4 regions of the Geobacillus lituanicus genome follow, and region 3 is predicted to be linked to each of the others. Evidence: predicted binding sites of a transcription regulator. Region 3 holds the regulator's gene; each other region holds the start of a gene.
What was found. Region 3 encodes Rex, which represses fermentation and respiration genes when NADH is low (regulators of the CRP and FNR family bind a similar motif). Its sites were predicted from a motif close to TTGTGAAATATTTCACAA; they were not measured.

Region 1: the regulator Rex is predicted to act here: its motif matches at 1,358-1,375, upstream of ACR1UW_RS04595 (cytochrome ubiquinol oxidase subunit I).
Region 2: the regulator Rex is predicted to act here: its motif matches at 2,084-2,101, upstream of ric (iron-sulfur cluster repair di-iron protein).
Region 4: the regulator Rex is predicted to act here: its motif matches at 2,564-2,581, upstream of ACR1UW_RS10545 (hemerythrin domain-containing protein).

Annotation. Positions count from the first base shown of each region.
Region 1 is NZ_CP194773.1:911,086-915,014, forward strand. It holds gene ACR1UW_RS04590 (SpoVR family protein) at 1-1,307, shown strand, start outside; gene ACR1UW_RS04595 (cytochrome ubiquinol oxidase subunit I) at 1,596-2,942, shown strand; gene ACR1UW_RS04600 (cytochrome d ubiquinol oxidase subunit II) at 2,939-3,929, shown strand, end outside.
Region 2 is NZ_CP194773.1:1,080,099-1,084,027, forward strand. It holds gene modB (molybdate ABC transporter permease subunit) at 1-133, shown strand, start outside; gene moaA (GTP 3',8-cyclase MoaA) at 188-1,213, shown strand; gene ric (iron-sulfur cluster repair di-iron protein) at 1,315-2,022, opposite strand; gene ACR1UW_RS05470 (hypothetical protein) at 2,223-2,405, shown strand; gene ACR1UW_RS05475 (molybdopterin molybdotransferase MoeA) at 2,455-3,714, shown strand; gene mobB (molybdopterin-guanine dinucleotide biosynthesis protein B) at 3,711-3,929, shown strand, end outside.
Region 3 is NZ_CP194773.1:633,015-636,943, forward strand. It holds gene abc-f (ribosomal protection-like ABC-F family protein) at 1-336, opposite strand, end outside; gene moaC (cyclic pyranopterin monophosphate synthase MoaC) at 432-920, shown strand; gene ACR1UW_RS03220 (redox-sensing transcriptional repressor Rex) at 936-1,577, shown strand; gene tatA (twin-arginine translocase TatA/TatE family subunit) at 1,595-1,747, shown strand; gene tatC (twin-arginine translocase subunit TatC) at 1,768-2,517, shown strand; gene ACR1UW_RS03235 (IS1182 family transposase) at 2,693-3,929, shown strand, end outside.
Region 4 is NZ_CP194773.1:2,077,388-2,081,316, forward strand. It holds gene narH (nitrate reductase subunit beta) at 1-442, shown strand, start outside; gene narJ (nitrate reductase molybdenum cofactor assembly chaperone) at 497-1,072, shown strand; gene narI (respiratory nitrate reductase subunit gamma) at 1,048-1,752, shown strand; gene ACR1UW_RS10545 (hemerythrin domain-containing protein) at 1,971-2,498, opposite strand; partial or broken gene ACR1UW_RS10550 (pyruvate synthase alpha chain) at 2,608-2,712, opposite strand; gene ACR1UW_RS10555 (uroporphyrinogen-III synthase) at 2,884-3,678, opposite strand; gene ACR1UW_RS10560 (hypothetical protein) at 3,889-3,929, opposite strand, start outside.

The DNA of each region.
Region 1 (3,929 bases), 280 kb from region 3:
TTATTTATACATTTGGCGCTTATGGGATGCCGACGCGGTTTTCCCACTGGAGTTTCGGGAAACAGTTTTACAAAATGAAGCTCCATTATGACTTAGGATTAAGCAAAATTTACGAACTTGTCATTAACTCGGATCCTTGTTATGCATTTTTGCTCGATACGAATACACTGATCCAAAATAAGCTAATTGTCGCCCATGTGTTGGCCCACAGCGACTTTTTCAAAAACAACGTCCGCTTCAGCAACACGAAGCGCGATATGGTCGAGAGCATGGCGGCGACAGCAGAGCGGATCAAACATTATGAGCACCAATACGGAAAATGGGAAGTGGAAAAGTTTCTGGATGCCGTCTTAGCCATTCAGGAGCATATCGATCCGTCGCTGTTGCGGCCAAAGTTGTCATGGACGTGGGAAGATACGGAAGTGTACGAAGAGGAGGAGTCTCCGAAAACATCGACGCCGTACGACGATTTATGGTCGCTTGACGAGCGAAACAAACTGAAAACGCCGCCGCGAAAAAAACGGCGCAAGTTTCCGCCGCAACCGGAAAAAGATGTGCTATTGTTCATCGAAGAATACAGCCGCGAACTGGAGGATTGGCAACGCGACATTTTAACGATGATGCGCGAGGAAATGCTTTATTTTTGGCCGCAGCTGGAGACGAAAATCATGAACGAAGGATGGGCGACGTATTGGCATCAGCGCATTTTGCGGGAAATGGACTTAACGAGCGATGAAGCCATTGAATTCGCGAAGTTAAATGCCAACGTCGTGCAACCGTCGCGCACCGGCATTAACCCGTACTATTTAGGATTGAAAATTTTTGAAGACATTGAAGAACGGTGGAACAATCCGACCGAGGAAATGAAAAAATACGGTGTCAAGCCAGGCTCAGGACGGGCGAAAATTTTTGAAGTGCGTGAGCTTGAGTCCGATATTTCGTTTTTGCGCAACTATTTGACGAAAGAGCTGATCATGCGGGAAGATATGTACTTATTCCAAAAACAAGGGAAAGATTACAAAATTGTCGACAAGCATTGGGAACATATTCGCGACCAACTCGTCAGCATGCGGGTGAACGGCGGGTTCCCGTACATTACGGTGAACGACGGCGACTATATGCGCAATGGGGAACTGTATTTAAAGCATTGGTATGAAGGGATTGAATTGGATTTGAAATATTTGGAGAAAGTGCTGCCGTACATTTATCAGCTTTGGGGCCGGCCCGTCCATATGGAAACGGTCGTCGAAGAAAAGCCGATGTTGTTTACGTATGATGGGAAGACGGTGCATCGAAAATATTTATAATTTGAATAAAAAGCAGGGAAATCCTGCTTTTTTTGTTTGTTACGATGAATATGTGAAAAATGACACAAATTGTTCGAAATCATGGCGGATAACGTTCCCGATTTTATGAAATAATATGAAGTGGATAGTTTGTGATGGTTGTCACAATTTTTCATGATTGTCTAAGCGTCCGGGGGGATGAATATGTGGGAGCGGCACGAAAAAGCGCTTGTGTTCATTAGTTTTGCTGTCGCAGCAGTTGTCTTGCTTTCCTTGATTGGCCGCTTGTTTTCATAAGGGGGGATGACCATGACTAACTATGATCCGGTGCTGCTTAGCCGTGTTTTGACGGGATTGACGCTAACCGTCCATATTCTTTATGCCACAATCGGCGTCGGGATTCCACTGATGATTGCCATCGCCCAGTGGGTCGGGATCCGGAAAAACGATATGCATTATATTTTGCTTGCCCGCCGCTGGACGCGCGGCTTCGTCATTACCGTCGCCGTCGGCGTTGTGACCGGAACGGCGATCGGCTTGCAGCTGTCGCTTTTATGGCCGAACTTTATGCAACTGGCCGGCCAAGTGATCAGTTTGCCGCTATTTATGGAGACGTTCGCCTTCTTTTTTGAAGCCATTTTTCTCGGGATTTATTTGTATACATGGGATCGGTTTGAAAACCAGAAAAAACATTTGCTATTGCTTATTCCAGTGGCGATCGGTTCTTCCGCGTCGGCTATGTTTATTACGATGGTGAACGCGTTTATGAATACGCCGCAAGGGTTTGAGATGAAAAACGGCGAGCTCATCAATATTGACCCGATCGCCGCGATGTTCAACCCGGCGATGCCGACGAAAGTCGCCCACGTGCTGGCGACGGCGTATATGACGTCGGCGTTTGTGCTCGCTTCGATTGCGGCGTGGCATTTATGGAAGGGCAACCGTCATGTGTACCACCGCAAGGCGCTTCATTTGACGATGAAAACGGCGCTCATTTTTTCCGTAGCGAGCGCTCTTGTCGGCGACTTGTCAGGAAAGTTTTTAGCCGAATACCAGCCGGAGAAGCTGGCGGCTGCCGAATGGCATTTTGAAACGAGTTCCCATGCGCCGCTCATCTTATTTGGTACGTTGACGGAGGACGGGGAAGTGAAATACGCCCTTGAAATTCCATATGCGTTAAGCATTTTGGCGCACAACCACCCGGGGGCGGTTGTGACCGGGCTGAACGATATTCCAAAAGATGAGCGTCCACCGCTTTATATCCATTATTTGTTTGATGTCATGGTGACGATTGGTGTGTTTTTAATGATTTTATCGGCTGTTTATTGGCTCGGATCGATTTTTCGCTGGAAATGGACAGCGAAAAAATGGTTTTTTGGGCTGTTGATCGCAGGGGGGCCGTTGGCGATGATCGCCATTGAAGCCGGTTGGTATTTGGCGGAGGTCGGGCGGCAGCCGTGGATTTTGCGCGGCTATATGAAAACGGCGGAAGGGGCGACATCGTCCGCTCATGTTGATACGATGCTTGTTTTGTTTTGTCTTTTGTATATGGTGCTCGTCATTGCAAGCGCCACGGTGCTTGTCCGTATGTTTCGACGCAACCCGGTCGAACGGGAGCTGGAAGAGCGCGCCAATAACGGGGAGGTGACGCCATGACGCTCGAAGTCATCGGCATCTCGGTGTTATGGCTGTTTTTGTTCGGGTATATTATCGTTGCCTCGATTGACTTTGGGGCCGGGTTTTTCAGCGCCTACAGCCATTGGGCGAACAAACAGCATATTTTGCACCGCATCATCCAGCGCTATCTGTCGCCGGTGTGGGAAGTGACAAACGTCTTTCTCGTTTTTTTCTTTGTCGGGATCGTCGGCTTTTTTCCGAAAACGGCGTATTATTATGGCTCGGTGCTGCTCGTTCCGGCCAGCATTTCGATTGTTTTGCTCGCTATTCGCGGTTCATACTATGCGTTTCACACATACGGAGGGACGGAGCGGAACTGGTATTTGCTCGCTTACGGGCTGACGGGCTTATTGATCCCCGCTTCGCTGTCAGTCGTCTTGACGATTTCAGAAGGCGGGTTTGTCGAGAGGCGCGGAGGGGCCGTTGTGTTGGATTACGAAAAACTGTTTGCAAGTCCTTTGTCATGGAGCATCGTATTGTTAAGCGTCACAAGCGTCTTGTACATTTCCGCCGTGTTTTTGACGTATTATGCGAACGCGGCGGGGGACGAGCGGGCGCGAGAGCTGTTGCGCCGCTATGCTCTGCTTTGGAGCGGGCCGACGATGTTGTCAGCGTTGCTCATTATTTACCAACTCCGCTACCATAATCCAGAGCATTACGCCAACTTATGGCAGATGGCATGGATGTTGGTTGTTTCATTTTTGTTTTTTGCCGCCACCGTGTATTGGCTTTGGAAAAAGCAGCGGTTCGGCTGGGCGTTCATCGCGCTTTTGTTTCAATACGCGTTCGCGTTTTACGCTTACGGCATTTCGCATTACCCGTATTTGCTTTACCCGCATTTAACGATTTATGACGGGTTCACCAATGAAACGATGGCGATGGCGTTAATTGTTGCGTTTATCGCCGGGTTCTTGCTTCTCATCCCGTCTTTGTATTTGCTGATGCGCCTCTTTTTGTTCAATAAAG
Region 2 (3,929 bases), 450 kb from region 3:
GATCCCCACCGCTGTCTATATGGCGATGGAGTCGGGGCGGATGGAGTTGGCGTGGGCATGGGTGGCGGTCACGATTGGATTGTCATTTAGTTTATTGTCCTGTGCGGCGAAACTAGGCCGTTGGCAGCGATAAGGAGCAGGCCGTTGGAACATCACGCGGCCCATGAAAGGGAAAGGAGGGAGCGACATGGAAGAGCGCGACCGGGTGAAGATCACCGACCGCCTCGCCCGCCCGCTTCGCGATTTGCGGTTGTCGGTCATCGATCAATGCAATTTTCGCTGCGTCTATTGCATGCCTGCGGAAGTGTTCGGGCCGAATTTTCGCTTTTTGGCGGAAGACCAGCTGTTAACCGTTGACGAAATGGCGCTTTTAGTGGAATGTTTTGTCGAGCTTGGCGTTGAAAAAATCCGCCTGACCGGCGGCGAGCCGTTGCTTCGGCGCGACCTCGCTGCGCTCATTGAGCGGCTGTCCGCGCTCCCTGGCCTGCGCGATATTGGATTGACGACCAACGGCGTTCATTTGGTGAAATGGGCGCAGCGGTTGAAAGAAGCCGGGTTGAAGCGCGTCAACGTCAGTTTGGATGCGTTGGATGATGACATTTTCCGAAAAATGAACGGCATTGGCATCGGCTCTGCTCCGGTGTTGAAAGGCATTGAAGCGGCGCGCGAGGCGGGGCTTGGAGTAAAAGTGAACATGGTCGTCAAAAAAGGGTGGAACGACTCGCAAATCGTGCCGATGGCGGCTTACTTTAAAGACTTGGGCATCCCGCTCCGCTTGATTGAATTTATGGATGTCGGCACGACGAACGGCTGGGATTACTCCCATGTCGTGACGAAAAAAGAGATGTATGAACAAATCAACGCCATGCACCCGCTTGAACCGGTTGAAAAAGCGTACTTCGGCGAAGTGGCGAGCCGCTATCGCTACGTCGGCACGGAGGTGGAAGTCGGCTTTATCGCCTCCGTGACGGAAACGTTTTGCCGAAGCTGCACACGGGCGCGCATTTCCGCCGACGGCAAGCTGTACACGTGTTTGTTTGCTTCTGAGGGCGTGTCGTTGAAAGACAAACTGCGCGCCGGCGCGGGGAAAGAAGAGCTGAAGGCGCTGATCGCCGCCATTTGGAGCGAGCGGACAGACCGCTATTCGGAAGAACGGACGGCAGAGACAGCGAAACAGCGCCCGAAAATTGAAATGTCGTATATTGGGGGATAACAAAGAAACGGGGCTGCTCTTTTCGTCAAAGAAGCAGCCCTGCTTTTTATCGCTCGTTGCGCCTGCCTTTGCCTTAGAAATGGGGGAATGGTTTTGCTTGGTTATGCCTTCACCGCCGCCAACACGCGCGGGAAGAGGATGTTGTTTTCCAAATGGATGTGGGTAAACAAATCGTCTTCGAGCGCCGCGAGTCGGTTGTAGACGAGGCGATACGTGCCGCACGCGTCTTCTGGCGGGGTGAAGTCGTTTGTGATTTCACGAATTTCTTTCATCAAATCGCCGGCTGCGTCATGTTCATTGACCAGTTCGCGAACGGCCCGCTCGACCGCTTCCCGGTTTTCCGGCGATGGGTTGTCGGCAAATTGCAAAATGAGCGGGAATGCGCCCGTTTCCTCTTTAATGAGATGTTGCTCAAGCTCCGTTTTTAACTCATGGAACCGTTTATGCACGTGGGACAGATGCGGATGGTGCATACCGTGCACGCGCAATACTTTCGTGACATACGGGCTGAGCTGCGGCAGCTCCTCGTTCAAATAGCGGTGGTGCGTGTTGATGATATGATCGACCAAATCGGCTAGCGGCGCTTCGCTCCAGTTTCCGGTCGGCTTGTTTTGCGCCTCCGCGTAAAGGGTGTTCAGCTCGCGAAGGAGCGCTTCGCCATCGAGTCCGCGCTCTTCGATGGCTTCTTTTAACGGGCGCTGCCCGCCGCAGCAAAAATCAATGCGCCGCGCTTTAAACAAATCCGCTGCTTTCGGAAATTGAGTGACAATATCGCCGATCAACGATTGTTCGGTAAACCGCTGTTCCATTTCGGATCCCTCCATCGTCAAATCGTTGCAGCTTCAGTATACCTTGTTTTCCATGTCAACGTTGTGATGCATCTCACACAAGCAAAAAAAGCGGACAACAAGGAAATGTGATCAACATCACAACGTTGTCTCTCTTCTTTCCTGTACAATAAAAGAGACGAAATCAGCTGATCGATCGAGTCGAAAATCGGGCTCAAGACGTGCTAAACTATATTCAAGAACAATGCCGCTATGCGGATGAAGTGATGCAAGAGCTCGAACAGTCCGCTGCTTTGTTTGGCGAAACGCGGGAGATGATTTTGCGGCATATTGCCGATGCGAGCGTCGTTGATGAAAAGTTGGCAGAAGGCATAAAACAGCTGCAACAATGGCAACAACGTTGAAAGAACGATATGGTTGCCGCCAGCCGTATGATCGAAAGGAGAGGGAGAGATGGTCGAAAGACGAACCCCGATTCCTGTAGCGGAAGCGATCGATCGGGTGATGCGTTATGCCGGAGTGGGAGAAGAGGAGACGGTGCCGCTTCGCCAGTCGTATGGCCGCTATTTGGCCGAAGATTTGCGTGCTGACCATGACGTGCCGCCGTTTGACCGCTCGCCGTATGACGGATTTGCCATTCGCGCCGCCGACTCGGAAGGAGCGGGACTTGACCATCCGGTCGAGTTTGAAGTCATTGAAACGATCGGCGCCGGGCAAGTGGCGAAGCAGCCCGTCGGTCCGTTTCAAGCGGTGCGCTTGATGACCGGGGCGCAAATTCCCCAAGGATGCGATGCGGTCGTCATGTTGGAGCTCGCCAAACAGTACGAGCGGGATGGAAAAACGTATATGGCCATTAAACGCCCGTTCCGCCCTGGCGACAACATTTCGTTTCAAGGGGAAGATGCGAAAAAAGGGCAGCCGCTTGTCGAAAAAGGAACGCGCATCAATCCCGGGGTGGCGGCGCTCTTGGCGACGTTCGGCTACGCCGAAGTGAAGGTGGCGAAAAAGCCGCGGATTGGCATTTTTGCGACTGGAAGCGAACTGCTCGACGTCTCGGAACCGCTTGTGCCGGGAAAAATCCGCAACAGCAACGCCTACATGATCGAGGCGCAGGTGTTCAAAAGCGGCGCCGAGCCGATTTATTTCGGCCAGTTGGCCGACGACCTCGATGCGTGTTTTCACGCTGTGCGCCAGGCGCTCGATCAAGTGGACATGCTCATTACGACCGGCGGCGTCTCGGTCGGGGATTTCGATTATTTGCCCGCCATTTACAAGCGGCTCGGAGCGAACGTGTTGTTTAACAAAATCGCCATGCGCCCGGGGAGCGTGACGACCGTCGCCGAGATTGATGGCAAGCTGCTGTTCGGTCTATCCGGAAACCCGTCGGCGTGCTACGTCGGGTATGAGCTGTTCGTCCGCCCGGTCGTGCGCACGCGGCTGTTTTCGGCCAAGCCGTATTTGAAAAAAGCGAAAGCCACCCTTGGCGCCGATTTTCCGAAGCCGAACCCGTTCACCCGCTTCGTGCGCAGCCGGGTCGAGGCGGTCGATGGTCGTCTCATCGTCAAACCGGTCGGCATGGACAAGTCGAACATCGTCACCTCGCTTGCCTTTGCGAACGCCTTGATGGTGCTGCCGGGCGGAACGAGAGGGTTTGCGGTTGGCGATGAGGTCGACGTGTGGCTTTTGGATGACGATGAGGGGTCAAGCGAATGAACGTCTGGCAAGTCGTCGGCTATAAACATAGCGGCAAAACGACGCTGATGGAAAAATGGGTGGCGGCCGCGGTCCGGGAAGGATGGCGCGTCGGGACGGTGAAGCACCACGGCCATGGCGGCGAGCCCGCACGGCCCGAAGGCGTCGATTCCGTCCGCCACGAGCGGGCCGGGGCGGTGGCAACGGCGGTGGAAGGAGACGGGCTTTTGCAGCTT
Region 3 (3,929 bases):
ATCCGGGTCGCCAAGCTGGGCGCCGAGCTCTGCCAGCTGCGCTTCGATCGCCCGGAGCGGCGCGAATACGTCCAGCATCTCGTCCCAAATGGAGCGTGACGAGTCGAGCCCGCTGTTTTGCGCCAAATAGCCGATTTTGATATGGCTTGGCTTGATGATTTCACCGCTGTCGGAAGAAAGTTCGCCGGCGATGATCTTCAGCAGCGTCGATTTGCCTGCGCCGTTGCGGCCGACAAGAGCAATGCGGGCGCGGGACTGTATTTCTAGTTTTATATTCGATAAAATAAGGTCAGCGCCAAAATATTTCGTGAGCCCATTCACTTGCAAAATGATCATGTCCGTCACCTCGCGAATAGTTTAACGCAAGTCGCGAAAACGGTCAAAGACAGATAACGAAAAATGGTGTATAGTGATAAATGGAGGAGATTGTCTTGGCATCGTTTACGCATTTCAATGAACAAGGCCGGGCGAAAATGGTCGACATTACACACAAGGAAGATACGGTCAGGATAGCGGTGGCGAGAACGAGCGTCACCGTCAACGAAGAGATTTATGAAAAGATGACGAACAATGCCATTGAGAAAGGTGATGTGCTGGCGGTAGCCCAGGTGGCCGGGGTCATGGCGGCGAAAAAAACGGCCGATCTCATTCCGATGTGCCATCCGCTTATGTTAAAAGGCATCGATATTGCCTTTGCTTGGGAAAAAGAGGCGGAAGCGTATAAACTTGTGATTACCGTGACGGTCAAAACGAAAGGGAGCACAGGAGTGGAGATGGAAGCGCTGACGGCGGCCTCGGTATGCGCATTGACTGTGTACGACATGTGCAAATCGCTCGATAAAGGAATGACGATCGGTCCAACGTATTTGGTCGAGAAAACGGGCGGGAAGTCCGGCCATTATCGACGGAAAACCGATTAGCTGGGGGATGAAACGATGAGCAACGAACAACCGAAAATCCCGCAGGCGACTGCCAAGCGTCTGCCGTTATACTATCGGTTTTTGAAAAATTTACATGCCTCAGGGAAGCAGCGCGTGTCCTCCGCCGAGCTGAGCGAGGCGGTGAAAGTCGATCCGGCGACAATTCGCCGCGACTTTTCGTATTTTGGCGCGCTCGGCAAAAAAGGATACGGGTATAATGTCAATTATTTGTTGTCGTTTTTCCGCCAGACACTTGAAGAGGACGAAGTGACCGAAGTCGCTCTGTTTGGCGTCGGCAATTTAGGCACCGCCTTTTTAAACTACAACTTTTCGAAAAATAACAACACGAAAATTGTCATGGCGTTTGATGTCGATGAACGGAAGGTCGGAACGACAGTCGGCGGGGTGCCGGTCTATCATCTCGATGAGCTGGAGGAGCGGCTTCGCGGCGACATTCCGGTCGCGATTTTAACCGTGCCGGCCGCCGCAGCTCAAGCGCTGACCGACCGCCTTGTCGCGCAAGGAATTAAAGGCATTTTAAACTTTACTCCGGCGCGGCTGAACGTGCCAAACCATATTCGCGTCCATCATATCGATTTAGCCATTGAGCTGCAGTCGCTCGTCTATTTTTTGAAAAACTATCCATCGCCATCGTAAAAAGGAGAGAACAACACATGAAATATTTGTTGCTCGTTCTTGTCATTTTGTTGCTGTTTGGCACGAAAAAGTTGCCGGAGTTGGGACGGTCGTTCGGCCAGTCGCTTCGCGAGTTTAAAGACGCCACAAAAGGGCTCGCTGATGACGAAGAAACGAAAACCGACCGATGACAAGGCAGGATGGGGAAACGATGAATGACAAAGAAATGTCCGTGTATGAACACCTCGGAGAGCTGCGGAAACGGCTGATCATCGTGCTTCTCTTTTTCGTTGCGGCGCTTGTAGCCAGCTTCTTTTTTGTCGATGACGTCATTGTGTATTTGCAGCACACTGCGGAAGCGAAACAGCTGACGATGAACGCGTTCCGCCTCACCGACCCGATCAAAGTGTATTTTCAGTTTGCCTTTGTCATCGCCGCTGTACTGACCGCTCCGGTGCTGCTCTATCAAATTTGGGCGTTCGTCAGTCCGGGGCTGTATGAAAAAGAGCGGAAAACAACGCTCAGCTACATTCCAGCATCGATCATTCTATTTTTAGCCGGGGTTGGTTTTGCGTATTTCGTCTTGTTTCCATTTGTCGTCCGGTTTATGAATCAGCTGGCGGAACGGCTCGGCATTCAACAGATGATCGGCATTAATGAATATTTTCAGTTTTTGCTGCAGCTCGTGCTGCCGTTTGGCATCGTGTTTCAGCTGCCGATTGTTGTCCTGTTTTTCACCCGCTTAGGGCTTATTACGCCGCAGCTTCTTGTTCGCATCCGCAAGTATGCGTATTTGGCGCTGCTTATTTTAGCGGCCGCCATTACGCCGCCGGATGTGTTGTCGCAAGTGATCGTCATGATTCCACTGACGCTTTTGTATGAGGGGAGCATCTGGGTTGCCAAAATCGGCTATCGAAAGGCGCAATTAGCGGCGGAGGAAGGAAGCGGCGATCCATATTGAGGGCAGCATCAAGAGGACGGTTCATACGGCGCCAGGCAAAAGGGGCTGACCCAAAACACGAATGCGTTTTGGGATCAGCCCCCACTTTTTTGCCTCAAATATAGAAGAATCGCCCTTTTTTCTGGTAGAATAGAGTCACCAAAACCACTACCACCGAAAGAAGGGCGATTCTTTTATGAAACATGATCATATTTCCTTTAAAGAGTATACCATGGACAACCTCTCTTTGCCAAGCAACATCGCCGATCTCATTCCACGGGATAACATGGCCCACGTGGTTCATGAGATGGTTGAACGCATCCCGATGGAGACGTTTCTTGCTTACTACAAAGGAGGGGGCGCCTCCGCCTATCATCCGAAAATGATGACCAAAATTCTCCTTTACGCTTACACCCAAAAAATGTATCATGGCCGTGAGATTGCACGGCAGCTCGAAGTCCACCTTCCCCTCATGTGGCTAAGTGGATTTCAAAAGCCGGACTTCCGCTCCATCAATCGGTTTCGTTCGGAGCGGATGAAAGACCTGATTGACGACCTGTTCCGGGAAATGATCACGCTGCTCGTGGCCGACGGCTATGTCAAGATGGAAGATTATTTTGTGGATGGAACGAAAATTGAAGCGAATGCCAACCGGTACACCTTCGTTTGGCGCAAATCGGCTGAGAAGTACCAGGAGAAACTCCAAGCCAATGTCGATCGGCTGATTGCCCAGATCGAGGCGATCGTGGAAGAAGAAAAGGCGGAAGACATCGACCCTTCGCCGGCCTTTACGTCAGAAGAAATCCGAAAGAAAACCGAGGAGTGGGAAAAACGGTTGGAGGCCGAGCCGGACAACCAACCGTTGAAGAAGGCCATCAAGAAGATGAAGGAGGACTACTTGCCCCGCAGTGAAAAGTATGAACACCAACTCCATGTATGCGGGGATCGCAACAGCTATTCCAAGACCGATGTGGATGCCACCTTCATGCGGTTGAAGGAGGATCACATGCGAAACGGCCAGCTCAAGCCGGCCTATAACGTACAGGTGGGTTCTTCCGGCCAATTTATTTTGGGGTATTCCCTTCATCAGAGGCCGGGCGACACTCGTTGTCTTCTCCCGCATTTGGAGACCGTTCGAGAGAAGTACGGCGTGGAACCCGAACGTTTGATCGCTGACGCGGCTTATGGCTCGGAAGAGAACTACGTGAAGCTGGAAGAGAAGCACATATCGGCCTTGATCAAGTACCATACGTATGAGAAGGAGAACACGCGCAAGGTCAAGAAAAATCCGCATCATCAGCAGAATTGGACCTATGTGGAAGAAGAAGACGTTTGGATTTGCGCCAATGGGAAAAAGCTGGTTCGCACCGGAACTTCGAAACAGACCACGGAATCAGGATACACCTCGGTCACCCGACACTACCAATGCCATG
Region 4 (3,929 bases), 1.4 Mb from region 3:
ATACCGGACGCTGCCAATGGTATGGTACATTCCGCCGCTGAGCCCGATCATGAATACGATCGAAGGAAAAGGAAGCCAAGCGAGCGCCGATGACATCTTCCCGGCCATTGATGAAATGCGCATTCCGATCGAATATTTGGCGAATTTGCTGACGGCGGGCGATACGGCGCACATCCGCACGACATTGAAAAAAATGGCAGCCATGCGCTCATACATGCGGGCGAAACAAACGAACAAACAGCCGGACACCCGTCTCATTGAATCGCTCGGCTTAAGCCGTGAAGACATTGAAGAGATGTACCGTTTGCTCGCGATTGCCAAATACGAAGACCGCTTCGTCATTCCAGCATCGCACCACGAAGAAGTCGCTGACCTCTACGCCGAACAAGGCAGCTGCGGGCTGGCGTTCGCCGGCGGCCCGGGCGCTTGCGGCACGCTGTAAAAGGAGAAAGAAGGCGAGCCCCGCCCCCTTCAACAATGAAATGGAGGATTTACGATGAACAGCGAACAACAACAAACGGTCTTTCTATGTGTATCGTATTTGTTGTCTTACCCGGACGAACAGTGGGCCGAATCGCTTCCTGACTGCCTAGACGCCATCCGCTCGCTTGACGATGAAACCGTCCGCGCGCCGCTTTTGGCAGTGGCCGAACAGCTCGCGGTCACCCCGACTCGAGAGCGGACGGAGCAATATGTCGAAACATTTGATTTCGGCAAAAAAACGAATTTGTACTTGACGTATATGACAAACGGCGAGCAGCGGGAGCGCGGAATCGAACTCGTTGCCTTAAAAGCGCGCTACGAGGCGGCCGGATTCGCCGTCTCCGATCACGAGCTGCCCGACTACTTGCCGCTCATGCTTGAATGGATGGCCTATGCAGATCAAGAGCATACGACCGCCTTGCTCGCCGATTATGCCGGCCATATCCGCGAAATCGGCGACCGGCTGGCAGCGGCAGGCAGCCCGTATGCACAGCTGTTTGACGCGCTCAATCACACATTCACTCAACTCGGCGTGACGCCGCTCCCGAAAGGAGGTGCAACGGCATGGCCAGCCAATTTCTCTGGGTGATTGTTCCGTATTTGGCGCTTGTCCTATTTGTCGCCGGCCATATTTGGCGCTACCAGCGCGACCAGTTTGGCTGGACATCCAAATCAAGCGAACTGCTCGAAAAACGGCAGTTGCGCCTTGGAAGCCTTCTCTTTCACTGGGGCATTTTGTTCGTGTTTGTCGGCCACGTGATGGGCATTCTCATTCCCAAGCCGTTTTACGAGGCGCTTGGCGTGACAGAAGAGATGTACCACGCCCTCGCCTTGGCAGGCGGCATTCCGGCCGGCTTGGCGGCCTTCGTTGGTTTGGTGATCCTTTTTCGCCGCCGCTTGACGGTCAAGCGCGTACGGACGACAAGCAGCACCGGCGACTGGGTCGCGCTCGGATTTTTGCTTGTCGTGATCGCCAGCGGGTTGTCGTCGACGTTTCTGAACATCGATTCGCACGGGTTTGATTACCGGACGACAATCGGCCCGTGGTTTCGCGGCCTTCTTACGTTCCGTCCGAACCCAGCTTATATGGAAGCGGTGCCGCTTTGGTTTCAGATTCATATTCTCGCTGCATTCGGTTTGTTCGCCGTCTGGCCGTTCACCCGTCTCGTTCACGTATTCAGCTTCCCGCTCCGCTACTTGCAGCGCAGCTACGTCGTCTATCGAAAGCGAATGCCAAAACAAGCAGAGCCGGTCAACCGCGCCAAGTAAGCGAGCGGCGGGCGTCACATCAGGAACCCTAAACTGAACAGGCGGAGGGGGCAACCGATTGCCTAACAGCCGGCCTGTCAACTTTAACGGCGGCGGGAACGAAACAACGTGCGCTTCCGCATACCCTAACGATCATGCATAACAACCGGCCAACAAATGAACCAATAATAAAAAACAGGATGCCCGTCGTTTGGGGCATCCTGTTTTTTATTTGTTACTTAGTTAATGCGCGCAAACAGCTCCTCTTTCTCCGCATCGGACAACAACCGCTCGGCCATCGGGAAGAGCACGTTCTCCTCTTTCATGAAGTGCTCATCCAAAATATGATACGCCTCAATCACCGCGCCGGCAAGCGTCAACGCCTGCCTGCTGTCGATGTTCTCCGGCAGCTGGGCGGTCTTTTCTAAAAACATGGAAAGGCGCGTTTTCGCCTGTTCGTGTTCGTATTCCATAACGGCGATAGGGCCGGTCGTCCGCCCGATGTACCGAGCCATCATTGGGAACAATACGCCTTCTTCCCGCTCCGAATGCGGATCTAAGGCGGCGACGAACGATTCAACTTTTTCTCTCAAATCAGCGAGCGGCTCACGCCAGTTGCGGTCATTTTCCCCGCGGCCGATCGCCTCCGCTGCGGCAAGCAGCTGCTCCATTTGGGCGCGCAGCGGGCCGTGTTCTTGTTTTAATTGCGCCAGACCGGCGCATAATTTCACCCCTTCAGGGCCGCCCATATGGCAAAATGAATGCATCATCAATTCCTCCTTTTTATGATCCGTCCGTTGTTTCCATTATACTGTGTGCAGCATCTCCATCGTTGTGAGTCATATCACACCGCCGACAGGCAAGCGCAAAAAAAAACAGCACGCTCGCCCCCATGAGCGACGCGCCGTAGCAAATCCCCGCCGAACCGTGCTCGCCATCTGCTGGAATGAGCTTCGTTTCATGCTCGCCCCACCCTTTCATATGAAAAATACATCCCCAGTTTTATTATAAGCGGAAAATGTTCGAAAAACTGTGACAAAAAATAAACAGTTTAGCATTTTTGATGAAACACATAATATAAAACATTTAACAAAAAGATGATCTCTTATATAGCAGGTTGGACAATTGATATAAAACAACCCTCAACAGGGCTTATTGTTGAAAATAACGGGCAAGCGTCACAATCATCGCTCCCATCCGCTCATGTTCCGGGGCGATGACGCGATCGACTCCCTCTTCTTCCAATGCTTCTTTTGTCACTTTGCCAACGGCGCAGGCCACGACATCGGTGCGAAACGCGTCAAGCAGCGGTGCGATCTCTTTTTTCTCGCGGGCGAACGAAAAGAAAAAGCGGACTTGCATCGCCGATGTAAAACAGACGGCATCGACTTCGCGCCCGACGATTTCTTTATACAATGTCGCCAGTGTCTCCTCATCCGGAGCGATATGCCGGTATGGCAACAATTCCGTATACAAAGCGCCTTGTTCAAGAAAAAACTGCTTCAAGGCTGGCGCGGTATCGCCGTACAGCTGTACAACAACGTTTTTTTCCGCAAAGTCGTGCCCATAAAGAGCAGCAATCAACCCTTTCGTCGTCCCGTCCTCGCTTGCGGCCACCGGGGTGACGCCGATTTGTTTCAACGCCGTCACCGTTTTATAGCCGCGGGCAGCCACGTTCGCTTCCTTGATCGTTCGATGCCATTGAGCAGCCATTCCCTCCCGGTCGGCCGCTTCCAACAGCGCCTCAAAGCCGATTCCCGTCGTAAATACGATCCAGTCCGGCCGCATGGCGATGACGGTTCGCATTTCCTCTCCCAGTTCGCTTCCCTTTGAAAAGACGGTCCCTTGCGCCGGACGAATGATGGCCGTTCCTCCTTGCTTTTCAATAAGCGTTGTCATTTCGTCCAGTTTGCGTGACGCGCATAAGGCAATCCGTTTGCCATGCATGTCCCTTCCCCCTTATGGTCAGTCGTTCGTCCTTTCCATTCTAAAAGATGGTCTTTGCCTATGCAACAAAAAACCATTCCGCTCCCTGGCACATCGCAACGCGAATGCCGCCTTCATTGGGTATAGCGCCCAGCGCAACAGAACAGACCGCAGGCAGAAACAGCCGACCACCATCAAAAAAACACGCGCCCAAAGACGCGTGCCCTCCGTTCAACGAGTATGTACCATGGCCTCTTCTCCCCGACGGTCAA